Regions from separate parts of the Arthrobacter sp. SLBN-100 genome, predicted to be linked through region 2. Evidence: riboswitches for the same ligand, from Rfam matches in the RefSeq annotation. Region 2 holds a riboswitch; the other holds the start of a gene.

Region 1 (7,297 bases), 1.6 Mb from region 2:
CGATCCTTGCCGCCCGCGGCAAGGAGTACACCCCCATCATCAAAGCAGCCGTGAAAGCTGCTCATGATGCCGGCGTGACCGTCGTTGCGGGTACGGACTCCTTCGGATCAGACGTGACACCGATCGGCACGGAAGTGCGTCTGTTGAGTGAGGCCGGGCTTTCGCCGCTGGACGCCCTGAGGGCCGCGACAGTCAATGCCGCCGCGCTGCTCGGCTGGAGTGAAAACGCCGGCCGGTTGATGCGCGGTTCCTTCGCGGACGCCATCATTGTGGACTCGGATCCCTTGGCCAGCGGCTCCGCCCTGGAAGGAATCCGGGCCGTGGTGGCGCAGGGAGTCCTTGTTCGGAATGACCTCTGACCAGCCTGACCTCCAGGGGCCCGGTTATCCGGCCCGCCCTGCCCGCCAAGGCCAACGCGCCCTTCCATTCAGAAAGCCATTCCCTATGACCCTGATCCTTAAAGCGTCCGAGCTCCAGGCCCTGGCCGACATGCCCGGGACCATTGCCGCCGTCGAACGCGTCTTTGCCGGGCTCAGCCGAGGCACTGCCGTCCAGCCTGCCCCGGATTCGCTCCTCCTCCCGTCCTCGGATGCGAGGTTCCTGCCGATGGCGGCGCTGTCCGAAGCGGAGGAGTTGGCGTCAGTGAAACTGCTGGCGGACATCCCGTCCAACGGTGCGGCCAGCCTGCCTACCCAGCGGTCCACCATCATGCTCGTCTCCCAGCTGACCGGTGAAACCCTGGCCATCCTGGACGGTAAAGTTCCCACCCGGGTCCGCACCGCGGCAGCCAGCGCGGTGGCAACGAAGCTCCTTGCGAGGCCCCGCAGCACCACCTTGGGGCTGGTGGGGGCAGGCGCCTTGGCGGTGGCCCATGTGGAAGCCATGCTGGCCGTGCTGCCAATGAGAAACGTGGTGGTGTGGTCCCGTTCCACTGAGACCGTCGCTGCCTTCTGCGACGAAATTTCCTGTTACGGGCTGAACATTACGCGGGCCGCCAGCGTGCGGGAGGTCGTCGAGGGCTCGGACGTGCTGTGCACCCTCACGCCAGCGGTTGAGCCATTGGTCAAAGGGGAGTGGTTCCAGCCCGGACTGCACGTTAACGCCGTCGGATCCCGTCCGCGGCCGGACCACCGGGAAGTTGACTCAGCGGGCATGGTCCGGGCGCGGGTTTTCGTGGACAGCCTCGCTACAGCAAGGGCCAAGTCCGGGGGGCTGATCATCCCGGTAACGGAAGGCGCCATGGGCTTCGAGGATGTGGAAGCAGAACTTGGTGACGTGGCGGCTGGGACAAAAGCAGGCCGTCTGGGGGATGAGGACATAACCTTGTTCAACTCGGTGGGTATCGGCCTGCAGGACCTTGCGATCGGGCGGCTCCTGTATGACGCTGCACTTGACCAGGGGATCGGCACCCATGTGGAGCTGAATAACTGAGGCGGCATCGAAGCAGGGCGCCGGAATCAACGGGAGGCATCATTGACTGTCCATGCGGACTCACCCGCGTCCTCGGCTGACGCTACCCGGGCACGGATCCGCGAGCTGATCATCTCGGGTGACTTCGCGCCCGGCTCCCGGCTTAGGGAACGCGAGCTGTCCCAGGCCTTGGACGTTTCCCGGGTACCCGTCCGCGAAGCCCTCCAGCTGCTGGAAGCCGAAGGCTTCATTGACACCTCTCCGCGGCGCGGGGCCACCGTCAAGCAGATCACCCTGAGGGACGTCAACGAACTCTTTGATGTCCGGCTCAGCCTCGAAGTCCTCGCCGCGCGGCTCGCCGCCCAGGCCGCCGCGCGGGGGGAGTCCTCGGCGCGCCTCCAGCAGATGATGGACCGGGCCGAAGAAGCGACCCTGCGCCACGACCACGCGCAAATCCCGCTGAGCAACACGGCCCTGCATGCAGAGATCGTCTCGATGGGCGGCAACGCATTGCTGGAGTACTCCATGAAGCCGCTCCTGGGCAGGATGCAGTGGCTCTTTACCCTGACCGGGCACCGCGACCCCCTGGTTCAGTGCGCAGAGCATCTAAGCCTATGCAAGGCGATCTATGACGGCAGAGCCGAACTTGCGGCAGCGCTGGCGTTTGCCCATGTGGAGCTGGGCCGGGAACCCTCCCTCCGGGGACTTGCCGGGCGGCTGCCTGAACAGTAGGCCCGCGACGGCGGCGTGTCCGCCGTCGTACGTGCGCCTTGAAACCGCGCGGATTTTGCATCCCGCCCCCGCAACCTGTAGGGTGTGAGCCGTGTCACCCACCAGTGGCACATGCTAATGATCTGCGGCGGGAGAGTCCTGCCGGTACGTTCAGCAGGCGCCGTAGGAGCAAACCCTCCCCAGGAATCTCTCAGGCCCACGTACCGCCGCGGCAAGGCAACTCTGGAAAGCAGTCCGGGCAACCGGACTCACCGACGGTGCAAGTGGCGTCCTGCGAAACGGCAGGGCAACGCAAAACTCTCAGGTCCAATACAGAGCGGGGAGGAACCCGAATCAACGTGGTGCTTAGGCGCCACCTGAATTATGGAGTTCCTCTCATGACGGTTCAATCGTCCCCCACCACCTTCGCAGACCGCCATATCGGCGCACGCCGCCAGTCCGACATCGACACCATGCTCAAGGCCGTCGGCTACGACAGCCTCGATGGCGTGGTCGACAGCGCCGTTCCCGATTCCATCCGCCAGGACAAGCCCCTCACCCTCGAGAGCGCCCTGAGCGAAGTCCAGGTTCTAGCCGAGCTCCGCAAGCTGGCGGGCAAGAACAAGATGGCCGTGCAGATGATCGGCCAGGGCTACTACGACACCGTGACCCCGCCGGTGATCCGCCGCAACGTCCTCGAAGCTCCCGCCTGGTACACCGCCTACACCCCTTATCAGCCGGAGATTTCCCAGGGCCGGCTCGAGGCGCTGCTCAACTTCCAGACCATGGTCCAGGACCTCACCGCGCTCCCGGTGGCCAACGCCTCCCTCCTGGACGAAGCCACCGCCGTCGCCGAAGCCGTGCTCCTGATGCGCAGGGCCAACAAGAACAAGACCGCGAAGGACGGCAAGACCGTCCTCGACGCCGACCTCCTTCCGCAGACCATCGCCATCGTGCTGGGCCGCGCCGAAGCCCTCGGCTTCGAGGTGGAAATCGCCGACCTCACCAACGGACTGCCCGACGGCGACATCAACGGCGTGGTCCTCCAGCAGCCCGGCGTCTCCGGCCGGGTCTGGGACCAGACCTCCGTCATCGCCGAGGCCAAAGACCGCGGCGCCCTGGTCACCGTCGCCGCCGACCTCCTGGCCCTCACCCTCATCACCCCGCCGGGAGAGCAGGGCGCGGACATCGCCGTCGGCTCCACCCAGCGCCTGGGCGTGCCGCTGTTCTTCGGCGGACCCCACGCCGCCTACATGGCCGTCCGCGAAGGCATGGAACGCACCCTCCCCGGCCGCATCGTAGGCGTTTCGAAGGACAACGCCGGCGTTCCCGCCTACCGCCTGGCCCTCCAGACCCGCGAGCAGCACATCCGGCGCGAGAAGGCCACCTCCAACATCTGCACCGCACAGGCCCTGCTCGCCATCGTCTCGTCCTTCTACGCCGTCTACCACGGCCCGGACGGGCTGAAGGCGATCGCCGAAACCGTCCACAACAACGCCCGAGCCCTCGCCGCCACGCTGAAGATCGCCGGCCGCGAACTGGTCAGCGACACCTTCTTCGACACCATCACCGTGCGCGTGCCCGGCAAGGCAGCCAAGGTCATTACCGCCGCCGAAGCCCGCGGCGTCAACCTGCGCCTCATCGACCCGGACACAGTCGGCGTGTCAGTTGATGAAACCACGACGCCGGAGGTCCTCTCCGCGGTGGTCGTCGCCTTTGGCGCGGGTCCGGTTGTGGAGGCCGCCGGGTTCGAGCTGCCTGAGCCGGTGGTGCGCACCTCCACCTACCTGCAGCACCCGGTGTTCAACACCCACCGGTCCGAAACCCAGCTGCTGCGCTACATCCGCCGCCTCTCCGACCGCGACCTGGCCCTGGACCGCACCATGATCCCGCTGGGCTCCTGCACTATGAAGCTGAACGCCACCGCCGAAATGGAAGCCATCTCCTGGCCGGAATTCGCGTCAATCCACCCGTTCGCCCCCGACTCCCAGACGGCCGGCTGGCGCGAACTCATTGCCGGCCTGGAAGCCGACCTCGCCGAGATCACCGGGTACGACCAGGTGTCCATCCAGCCCAACGCCGGCTCGCAGGGCGAGCTCGCGGGCCTGCTGGCAATCCGCGGCTACCACCACTCCCGGGGCGAGGCACAGCGCAATGTCTGCCTGATCCCCGCCTCGGCGCACGGCACCAACGCCGCCTCCGCCGTCCTCGCCGGCATGACGGTTGTTGTGGTGGCTACTGCTGCCGACGGCACCATCGACCATGCCGACCTGCAGGCCAAAATCGAGGCCCACAAGGACGTCCTCTCGGCCATCATGATCACCTACCCGTCCACCCACGGTGTATACGACTCCGATGTGCGCGAAGTCTGCGACGCCATTCACGCGGCCGGCGGCCAGGTATACGTTGACGGTGCCAACCTGAACGCACTGGTCGGTCTGGCGCAGCCGGGCAAGTTCGGCGGCGACGTGTCCCACCTGAACCTGCACAAGACGTTCTGCATCCCGCACGGCGGCGGCGGACCCGGCGTCGGACCTGTTGCTGCCAAGGCGCACCTGGCGCCGTTCATGCCGGGCGACGCCAACAAGGCTGCGCATGAAGCCGGCCACGGCGTAGCGATCTCCGCATCCCGCTTCGGTTCCGCCGGCGTGCTGCCCATCTCCTGGGCTTACGTGAAGCTGATGGGCGGGCAGGGCCTCACCGAGGCCACCAAGTCCGCATTGCTGGCCGCGAACTACGTCGCCGCCCGCCTGGACGAGCACTTCCCCGTGCTCTACACCGGTGAGAGCGGGCTGGTGGCGCACGAGTGCATCCTGGACCTGCGCGACCTGACAGCGCGCACGGGTGTCACTGCCGAGGATGTAGCCAAGCGCCTCATCGACTTCGGCTTCCACGCCCCCACGCTGTCCTTCCCGGTGGCAGGCACGCTCATGGTGGAGCCGACCGAATCCGAGGACCTCGCGGAGATCGACCGCTTCATCGAAGCCATGATCACCATCCGCCAGGAAATCGACCAGGTGGCCGCCGGTGACTTCTCCGTGGAGAACTCCCCGCTGCGCAACGCACCCCACACGGCAGCCGCCGTCGTCTCTTCCGACTGGAACCGGACGTACCCGCGCGAGCAGGCCGCCTTCCCGGTGGCCTCACTCCGGCAGGACAAGTACTTCCCGCCCGTCGGCCGGATCGACGGCGCAGCAGGGGACCGCAACCTGGTCTGCTCCTGCCCTCCGCTTTCCGAATTCGAGGTTTCGACAGGCTCAACCACCGGATTGGAAGGCTAACACCATGAGTGAGAACTACACCGCGCTGTACGATCAGCACAAGATTGCCGGCGCCTCCTTCACCGACTTCGGCGGCTGGCAGATGCCCCTGAAGTACAGCTCCGAGCTGGCCGAACACCACGCCGTCCGCAATGCTGCCGGCCTGTTCGACCTCTCCCACATGGGCGAAGTCTGGGTCACCGGCCCCGACGCCGCAGCCTTCCTGGACTACGCCCTGGCCGGCAAGCTGTCCGCCGTTGCCGTGGGCAAGGCAAAGTACTCGCTGATCTGCCAGGAAGACGGCGGCATCATCGACGACCTCATCTCCTACCGCCGCGGCGAACAGAAGTACCTCGTGGTCCCCAATGCCGGCAACGCCGGGGCGGTTGCCGCGGCACTGGCCGAACGGGCTGCCAACTTTGACGTCACCGTTGAGGACGTCTCCGCCGAGACCTCCCTCATCGCCGTCCAGGGCCCGAACGCCGAGGCCATCCTCCTGGCACTGGTCCCCGCAGAACAGCACCCGCTGGTGACGGAGCTGAAGTACTACGCGGCGGTCGAGGTAGGGATCGCCGTCAACGGCACTGTGCAGGAGCTGCTGCTGGCCCGCACCGGCTACACCGGCGAGGACGGCTTCGAGATCTACATCCCGAACGAGGACGCCGCCGGACTGTGGGACGCGCTGCTGGAAGTTGGCGCCGGCCACGGTCTGATCCCCGCCGGCCTTGCCTGCCGCGACTCGCTCCGCCTCGAAGCGGGCATGCCGCTCTACGGCAACGAGCTCTCCCGCGAGGGCAACCCCTACGCGGCCGGGCTGGGCCCGGTTGTCTCGCTCAAGAAGGAGTCGGACTTCGTAGGCAGGGCCGTGCTGGCGGAGCTCAAGGCCTTGGGCGCCGGTTCCTCCGGGCGCAAGCTCGTGGGCCTCAAAGGCCTGGGCCGCCGTGCAGGACGCAGCCACTACCCAGTCCTCAAGGACGGCAACGTGGTGGGCGAGGTGACCTCTGGCCAGCCAAGCCCCACCCTGGGCTACCCGATCGCCCTGGCCTATGTCGACGTCGAATTCACCGCACCCGGCACCACCCTGGACATCGACCTGCGCGGCAAGCCAGAGCCCTTCGAAGTCGTCGCCCTCCCGTTTTACAAGCGCACCAAATAGCCGAAGTTACCGGCCCGCCGGACCCGACCTCCTCTGCATGCTGGGCCCACACCGTCCGGGTTCCCTAACCGAGCTTGCGAGCTTAGGGGGACGGTGGGGAGCACGCTGCCGGAGGCCGGGTCCGAAGGGGCCTTGTACGTCACCTTGGTTACTGACCTGTGGCGGTGAGCGGATTCCGGAAGCGTGCGTCAGAGCGACGAAGGAGCAGCACGCGGAGGAATTCGGTCACCAGCCTCCCGACCCGACCACGACAAGTTTTCAAACGTAAGGAAAGAATCATGAGCAAAGTTGTTGCAGAACTGAAGTACTCCGCCGAGCACGAGTGGGTTGCTGCTGATGGATCCGGGCCTACTGGCGTCGGAATCTCCGCTGTGGCCGCCGACGCCCTGGGCGACATTGTTTACGTGGACCTGCCCGAGGTGGGCTCCACGGTGACCGCGGGGGAGACGTGCGGCGAGGTGGAATCCACCAAGTCCGTCTCCGACCTCTACGCCCCCGTCACGGGAGAAGTTGTGGAGATCAACGACGAAGTGGTCTCCGACCCCGCCCTGATCAACAACGACCCCTACGGCGCCGGCTGGCTCTTCAAGGTGGCCGTCACAGAAGAAGGACCGCTGATGTCCGCTGAAGAGTACGCGGCAGCCAACGGCGGCGAACTGTGAGCGCCGCGGCCGCAACAGCGGCGTTCGAGCAGGTCGTTTCCCCGTCGCTGGACGCGGACCTGTCCGCGCTGGATCCGGAGATCGCCGCGAAGATCGAC
Region 2 (7,297 bases):
CATGCTGTCCGGCGCCGCCTGCGGCGGGGGTACCGGTGCGGATGGTTTCTGTCATGACACCACTTTCTGGGAGGCAGCGGGCTGCTGTTGGGTAATGCAGTGGATCCCCCCGCCGCGGGCAAAAAGCTCGCGTGCGTCGACGGCGACAATACGCCGTCCGGGGTAGGCCTCTGCCAGGATCTGGAGGGCCTTGTCGTCCTGGGGGTCGTTGAAGCTGCAGGCGATGACCCCGCCGTTGACCGCCACGTGGTTGATGTAGCTGTAGTCCACAAAGCCCTCGTCGTCCCGCAGGGTTTCGGGTGCGGGGACTTCGATGATCTTCCACTGCCGGCCGGCGGCGTCAGTGGTGCCCCGGAGGTAGTCGATGATTTCCCGGGAGACCTCGAAGTCGGGGTGTTCCGGGTTTTCCTGGGAATGGACAAGGAGCGTCCCGGGGGAGGGGATGGCGGCCACAATGTCCACGTGGCCACGGGTGCCGAACCGCTCCGAGTCCCTGCTGAGGCCGCGCGGCAGCCACACCACGTGGGTGGCGCCGATGGTGCGGGACAATTCCTGCTCGACGTCGGCCCGGCTGAGGCCGGGATTGCGTCCGAGATCCAGCTGCACGGTTTCCGTCACGAGCACCGTTCCCTGGCCGTCCACCTGGATGCCGCCGCCCTCGTTGACCAGTGCCGATACGATATGCCGGGCTCCGGAGCGGCCTGCCACTTCGCCGGCGATCAGGGAATCCTTGTCCCATTGCGCCCAGTCCTGCGCGCCCCAGCCGTTGAACACCCAGTCCACGGCACCGAGCTGCCCGTCGCCGTCCAGGACGAAGGTGGGGCCGATGTCACGCATCCAGGCGTCGTTCAGCGGGGCCGCAAGCACCTCGACGTCAGTGTGCAGGTAGGCGGCGGCCGTTTCGACGTCGTCGGGGTCCACCACTATGGTGACCGGCTGGAACTCGACGGCGGCGTTCGCCACCGCAGCCCAGGTGGACCGGGCGGCATGGGCGGCTTCAGCCGATGTGCCGAGGGTGTAACCGCCGGCGGGGAAAGCCATCCAGAGCCGCTCCTGGCGGGCAGTTTCGGCAGGCATCCGCCACATGCTCATGCGGTCACTTCCCAACCGGTGATTGAGCTTGTCGAAATCCCCGCCGCTTCGCCTCCGAGCGGCTGGTCACTGCGGACGGGCTCGGTGAGGCGGGCGTAGGTGTCCGGACGGCGCGTGGCCAGGAAAGGGAACAGGGTCAGCCAGTCCTTCCTCTGGTCCAGGTCCAGGTCAGCCACCAGGACCCCGGAGGCGTCGCGGGGCGCCTGGGCCAGGATCCGGCCATAGGGATCTGAGATGAAGGACGAGCCGTAGAAGTTCAAGGCACCTTCGCTGCCCCAGCGGTTCGGGGCGATCATAAAGAGGCCGTTGGCGATGCCGTTGCCCACGATGACCTGCTGCCACAGCGGCTGGGTGTCGAAGTCCGGGTGGTCGGGTTCGGAACCGATGGCGGTGGGGTACACCAGGATCTCCGCCCCGCCCAGGGAGTACAGCCGCGCTACCTCGGGGAACCATTCGTCCCAGCACGTGGGCATCCCCAGCCGGGCGCCGCCAAGTTCGGCGGGAGCGTGGACCTCGTAGGCGTCAGCGGCTGCCGGTCCCTGGCGGAAGAACTTGTCCTCGTAATATCCGGCGGTGACGGGGATGTGGAGCTTGTGCGTCCGCGCCAGGAGCTCGCCCTCGGGTGAGACCAGGATGGCGGTGTTCAGCCCCAGGCCGTCGTCCTTGCCGTCCGGGTCCTCGGCACGCTGGTACAAGGATGCATGCACGGATACCCCGTGGCGGCGCGCTGCTTCGGCAGCGAAGCGGAAGGTGGGGCCGGCCAGCAGGTCTTCGGCGGTGTCCGAGGGCCGGGTGCGGGTGGGTCCCTCGGAAGGGTCGTTATGCGGGCGGGTGTCTGCCGGGTAGCGCGAAAGCGTCAACTCGGGCAGGAAGACCACGGAGGCCCCGAGCCCGGCGGCCCGGCCGATGCCCTCGTTCAGTTCGGCCTCCACGGCGGCGCTGTCTGCTTGCCAGCGGTGCTGGACCACGCCGACGCGCAGGGCCGGCCGGCCGGACGGCGTTGTCCGGGCCAGGGAAGCGGGTGCGCCGAGGCAGGAAATTTCAATCATGTTTGCTACTCCAGTGAGACGACGGTCACTAAATGAATGACGTTCATTTAGTATGGGGTGCGGCGCGCCCGTATGCAAGGGGAAATATGAATCACGTTCGTTTATGTCGGCCGCCCGAGGTTAGTAAGCTCACTGAGAAATTGCTGAATGCCCCCCTGTTGCCGGATGAAGGGCTGGTAGCGTCGGGATTACTGGACAAATCGAGGAGGATGCATGAAAGCTTCACCGACACTGACCAACAACCTGCAGGCTGTGCTCGCGGACCTGATCGAACTGCACATCCAGGGCAAGCAGGCCCACTGGAACATCGTGGGAACCAACTTCCGCGACCTTCACCTGCAGTTGGATGAGATCGTGGACGCCGCCCGCCAGTTTGCCGATGATGCTGCCGAGCGGATGCGGGCACTGCACGCCCTGCCGGACGGGCGCAGCTCCACCGTGGCTGAATCCACAAGCCTCGCTCCTTTTCCTGCGGGCCTCATCAGCACCAAGGACGCAATCGAACGCATTGTTGCCGCCCTTGAAGCTGCCGCGGGCACCATGAGGAAGGTCCATGACGAAGTGGACGAGGAGGATCCCACCACCGCGGACCTCCTGCACGAGTTCATTGCCAAACTCGAGCAGTTCGCATGGATGGTGAACGCCGAGACCATGAAGGCCTCTGCCAGCGTCACTGCCCCTGACGCGAAGTAGCCCGTCCCGGCACACACAAAGTATTCAGCGCCCGGCGCCGGACTCCCTGTCCGGCGCCGGGCGCTGCTTTTTACCCGCCAGCATGCCAGCGGGATGTTTGCCCCTATTCGGCCTTGGGCACTTTCCGGAGGACGACGGCGGCAAGTACTGCCGCCGTCGCCATCAGTACCAGCCCGATCGCCGCAGTGACATGCACGCCCGAGTCGAAGGCGGCGCCGGCGGCCTGCCGGACGGCGTCGGCCAGTGGAGCAGGCAATCCGGCCGCCAGTTCCATGGCTCCGGCGAGGGTCTGGCCGGCACGTGCAGCACTCCCGCCGCTGGCGGCCCCCGGGAGGCCGGCGGGAAGCTGCAGGTTGTGCTGGTAGGAGGCCGTCAGGATCGAGCCCAGCACGGCGGTGCCGAGCAAGGCGCCTACCTCGTACCCTGTCTCCGAGATGGCCGAGGCCGCGCCGGATTTTTCCGCCGGAACGCTGCCAAGGATGAGGTCGTTGGAGATAGTCTCCGCGGTCCCCACGCCCAGCGCCAGGACCAGCAGGGCCGCGAGCAGAAGCCCCGACCCGTTGAAAGGGCTGCCGAAGGTCACCAGGCTGTACCCCGCGGCGCTCAGGCCCAGTCCGGCTGCCACCACGAAGCCGGGCCGGATCTTGCGGACCAGGGGCACCACCGCGAGGCCCGCCGTCACGGTAGCCACCAGCGCCGGAATCATGGCCATTCCTGCGGCCGAAGGGGACATGCCTTCGAGCAGCTGCAGGTGCTGGGCCAGGAAGAGGATAAAGCCGTTGAAGGAGAACAGGGCAAGGATGTTCGCCGTGATGGCCATGCTGAACACCGGGTTCCGGAACAGGGACATGTCCAGCAAGGGGCTGCTCAGCCGCTGTTGCCGGCGAACGAAGGCTGCGCCCATGGCCAGGCCGAAGGCTATGCTTCCCAGGGTCAAGGGGCCCGTGCCTTCGGTGGCGTATTCCTTGATGCCGTACACCACTGGCACCATGGTCAGCAGTGAGAGCAGGATGCTCGCCCCGTCCACCTTTCCCGGCGTAGGGTCCCGGGACTCCGGGATGAACGCCGGGCCGAAGGCCAGCAGGGGCAGCATGATGGGCACCGCCACCAGGAGGACTGCTCCCCACCAGAAGCGTTCCACCAGACAGCCGCCGAAGATCGGACCCAGGGCAGCTCCGCCGGAGAACCCGGCGGCCCAGATGGCGATGGCCAGCCGACGTCGGTTGGGATCCGGGAAGATGTTGCGGATCAGGGACAGTGTGGAGGGCATCAGCATCGCCCCGAAGAAGCCCAGGGAGGCGCGGCCCGCTATCAGCCAGCCGGCGCTGGGGGCGAAGGCCGTTGCGGCTGATACTGCGGCGAAGCCGATGCTGCCGACGATCAGCAGCCGGCGCCGTCCGATCCGGTCTCCCAGGCTCCCCATGGCAACGAGCAGTCCCGCCAGCACCAGAGGGTAGGCGTCCACGATCCACAGAAGTTCCACGCCCGAGGTGCCTAAGGCTCCGGCAATCGCGGGCAGTGCAAATGTCAGGGCTGTGTTGTCGACGGCGACGAGGAGGACCGGGAACATCAGCAGTCCCAGGGCGAGCCAGTCGCGCCAAGTGCCCGGGGCTGGAGCGGATGGCCGGGCCGCCGGGGCCTTCAGCGGGGTTCGGTCCTGTTGCGGGGTGGAGGAAGCGGTCATCCGTGAACTGTACCGTCCAGACGGTTCAGTTAAGAAATGGAATCCGGACCATGCATGATTGGAACCATGGCCAGAAAACCCGTCGCGCGAGATGCAGTCCTCGATGCCTTTGAAGAACTCCTGATCGACGTGGGGGAGCGCGCCGCCACCCTGGACGCGGTGGCGAAACGGGCAGGCGTCTCCAAGGGCGGGCTGCTGTACCACTTCCCCAACAAGGAGGCGCTGATCGCGGCAACCCTCGAGCGGCTGGACCGCCTGGCGGGGGAGGACCTTGCTGACATGGCGGCGGCGCCCGAAGGTGCGGCGGCCTATTTCATCCGGTCATCGCTCTGGTCCGACACCCCTATGGACAGGTCCTTCGTGGCTGCCACGCGCCTCGCTGAAGTGGCCCACGAGGAGGCCCGCCGACGCTTCGCCGCAATCCAGCAACAGTGGCTGGAGCTCATCGGCAAGGATGTTGGCCCGGGAATGGCAAAAGCCGTGCTTTACATGGGGGACGGGCTGTACTTCAACGCCATGTGGGAGAGCGGGCCGTCCGGAAAGGCCGGCAACCGGCAGGCGGAAGTGGACCAACTCCTGGCCGCCGTCGAGCGGCTCAGGGGTTAGCTGCCATTTGCTCCACAGCAGGCGGCATAGGAGAATTGGTCTATGTGCGGGCCGCCTCCGGGCGCGCCCGGACAACCCAAATGAATAGCCTTTGATCTGCGGCGGGAGAGTTCTGCCAGAAGGTACAAGCAGGCGCCGTAGGAGCAATACCTCCCCAGGAATCTCACAGGCCCATGTACCGCCGCGGCGAGGCACCTCTGGAAAGCAGCACGCTGTCCGCCCCCGTATCCGGTCCCGGATACTTGGACTGCTGTGCTCACCGACGGTGCAAGCGGGGCTTGCGCAAGCAGGCACCGCGGAAACTCTCAGGTCCAGTTACAGAGCGGGGAGGACCCGAATCGATGCGGCGTACCCTGCGCCGCCTTAGTTATGGAGTTCCTCGTGACTGTATCTCCGGCCTCCGCCATCCCAGCCTCCGCCATCCCGGCCACCGCCTCCCCAGCCTCCGCTCCAGCCGCCACTGCTCCGGCTGCCACCTTTGTTGACCGGCACATCGGCGCCCGCCGCCAGGCCGACGTCGACACCATGCTCAAGGCCGTGGGCTACGACACCGTGGACGCACTGGTTGACACCGCCGTGCCCAAGGACATCCGCCAGGATTCTGCACTGGAACTGGACGGCGCCCTGAGCGAGGTGGAAGCGCTCGCTGAACTGCGCCGGCTGGCCGCGAAGAACAAGACCGCGGTGCAGATGATTGGCCAGGGCTACTACGACACCGTGACGCCGCCGGTGATCCGCCGCAACATCCTTGAGGGTCCGGCCTGGTACACCGCCTACACGCCCTACCAGCCCGAGATTTCCCAAGGCCGGCTCGAGGCGCTGCTGAACTTCCAGACCATGGTCCAGGACCTCGTGGGGCTGCCCATCGCCAACGCCTCCCTGCTGGACGAAGCCACCGCGGTGGCCGAGGCCGTGCTGATGATGCGCAGGGCCAACAAGAACAAGGATGCCCGGGACGGCAAGACGGTGCTGGACTCCGATTGCCTGCCGCAGACCATCGCCATCGTGAAGGGCCGCGCTGAGGCGCTGGGCTTCGAGGTCGAGGTGGCGGACCTGTCCAAGGGCCTTCCTGACGGCGTCATCAACGGTGTGGTCCTGCAGCAGCCCGGCGCCTCCGGCCGGGTCTTTGACCACAGCGCCGTCATCGCCGACACCAAGGAACGCGGCGCCCTGGTCACAGTGGCGGCGGACCTGCTGGCCCTCACCCTCATCACGCCTCCCGGCGAGCAGGGGGCGGACATCGCCGTGGGGTCGGCGCAGCGCTTCGGCGTGCCGCTGTTCTACGGCGGCCCGCACGCGGCCTACATGGCGGTGCAGAAAGGCCTGGAGCGGTCCATGCCCGGCCGCCTGGTGGGTGTCTCCAAGGACTCCGCGGGAGTACCTGCCTACCGCCTTGCCCTGCAGACCCGCGAGCAGCACATCCGCCGCGAGAAGGCCACCTCGAACATCTGCACCGCCCAGGCGCTGCTGGCCATCGTGGCGTCAATGTACGCGGTGTACCACGGTCCCGAGGGCCTGAAGGCTATCGCCCGGGCTGCCCACGCCCACGCGAAGAACCTTGCCGCCTCGCTTAAGGCGGCCGGTTTCGACGTGCTGCACACCAGTTTCTTCGACACCGTCACGGTCTCCGTTCCGGGCAAGGCCGCCGGCATCGTCGCTGCCGCCGAGGCCAAGGGCATCAACCTGCGGAGCATCGATGGGGACACGGTGGGCTTCTCCACCGACGAAACCACGACGCCGGCAGTCGTCGACGGCGTCCTGGGCGCCTTTGGTGCCGGCCTGGCTGACGCGGCTGCCGGCACTGACACTGCCTTTGCCCTGGATGCCGCCGTCGAACGTTCCTCCGACTTCCTGCAGCACCCGGTGTTCAACACCTACCGGTCTGAGACGCAGCTGCTGCGCTACATCCGGAAGCTCAGCGACCGGGACCTGGCCCTGGACCGCACCATGATCCCGCTGGGTTCCTGCACCATGAAGCTGAACGCCACAGCCGAAATGGAGGCCATCTCCTGGCCCGAGTTCGCGTCCATCCACCCGTTCGCACCCGACTCCCAGACCGAAGGCTGGCGCGAGCTGATCGCGGACCTGGAAGCCCAGCTGACCGAGATCACCGGGTACGACCAGGTGTCCATCCAGCCCAACGCCGGGTCCCAGGGCGAACTCGCGGGCCTGC

Evidence for each region. A riboswitch is a leader RNA that binds a small molecule or an ion and turns the genes downstream of it on or off. The one in region 2 is predicted to bind glycine.
Region 1: it holds a riboswitch for glycine, as region 2 does, so the genes downstream of both, gcvP (aminomethyl-transferring glycine dehydrogenase) here and gcvP (aminomethyl-transferring glycine dehydrogenase) in region 2, are expected to answer to the same signal.

Annotation. Positions count from the first base shown of each region.
Region 1 is NZ_VFMY01000001.1:2,290,508-2,297,804, reverse strand. Features, by position in the region: gene FBY31_RS10785 (amidohydrolase family protein) at 1-359, shown strand, start outside; gene FBY31_RS10780 (ornithine cyclodeaminase family protein) at 445-1,431, shown strand; gene FBY31_RS10775 (GntR family transcriptional regulator) at 1,474-2,142, shown strand; glycine riboswitch at 2,261-2,358, shown strand; glycine riboswitch at 2,360-2,467, shown strand; gene gcvP (aminomethyl-transferring glycine dehydrogenase) at 2,520-5,402, shown strand; gene gcvT (glycine cleavage system aminomethyltransferase GcvT) at 5,407-6,537, shown strand; gene gcvH (glycine cleavage system protein GcvH) at 6,816-7,199, shown strand; gene glyA (serine hydroxymethyltransferase) at 7,196-7,297, shown strand, end outside.
Region 2 is NZ_VFMY01000001.1:3,844,576-3,851,872, forward strand. Features, by position in the region: gene FBY31_RS17750 (APC family permease) at 1-55, opposite strand, end outside; gene FBY31_RS17755 (agmatine deiminase family protein) at 52-1,092, opposite strand; gene FBY31_RS17760 (nitrilase-related carbon-nitrogen hydrolase) at 1,089-2,141, opposite strand; gene FBY31_RS17765 (Dps family protein) at 2,355-2,834, shown strand; gene FBY31_RS17770 (MFS transporter) at 2,938-4,518, opposite strand; gene FBY31_RS17775 (TetR/AcrR family transcriptional regulator) at 4,585-5,124, shown strand; glycine riboswitch at 5,217-5,315, shown strand; glycine riboswitch at 5,317-5,455, shown strand; gene gcvP (aminomethyl-transferring glycine dehydrogenase) at 5,494-7,297, shown strand, end outside.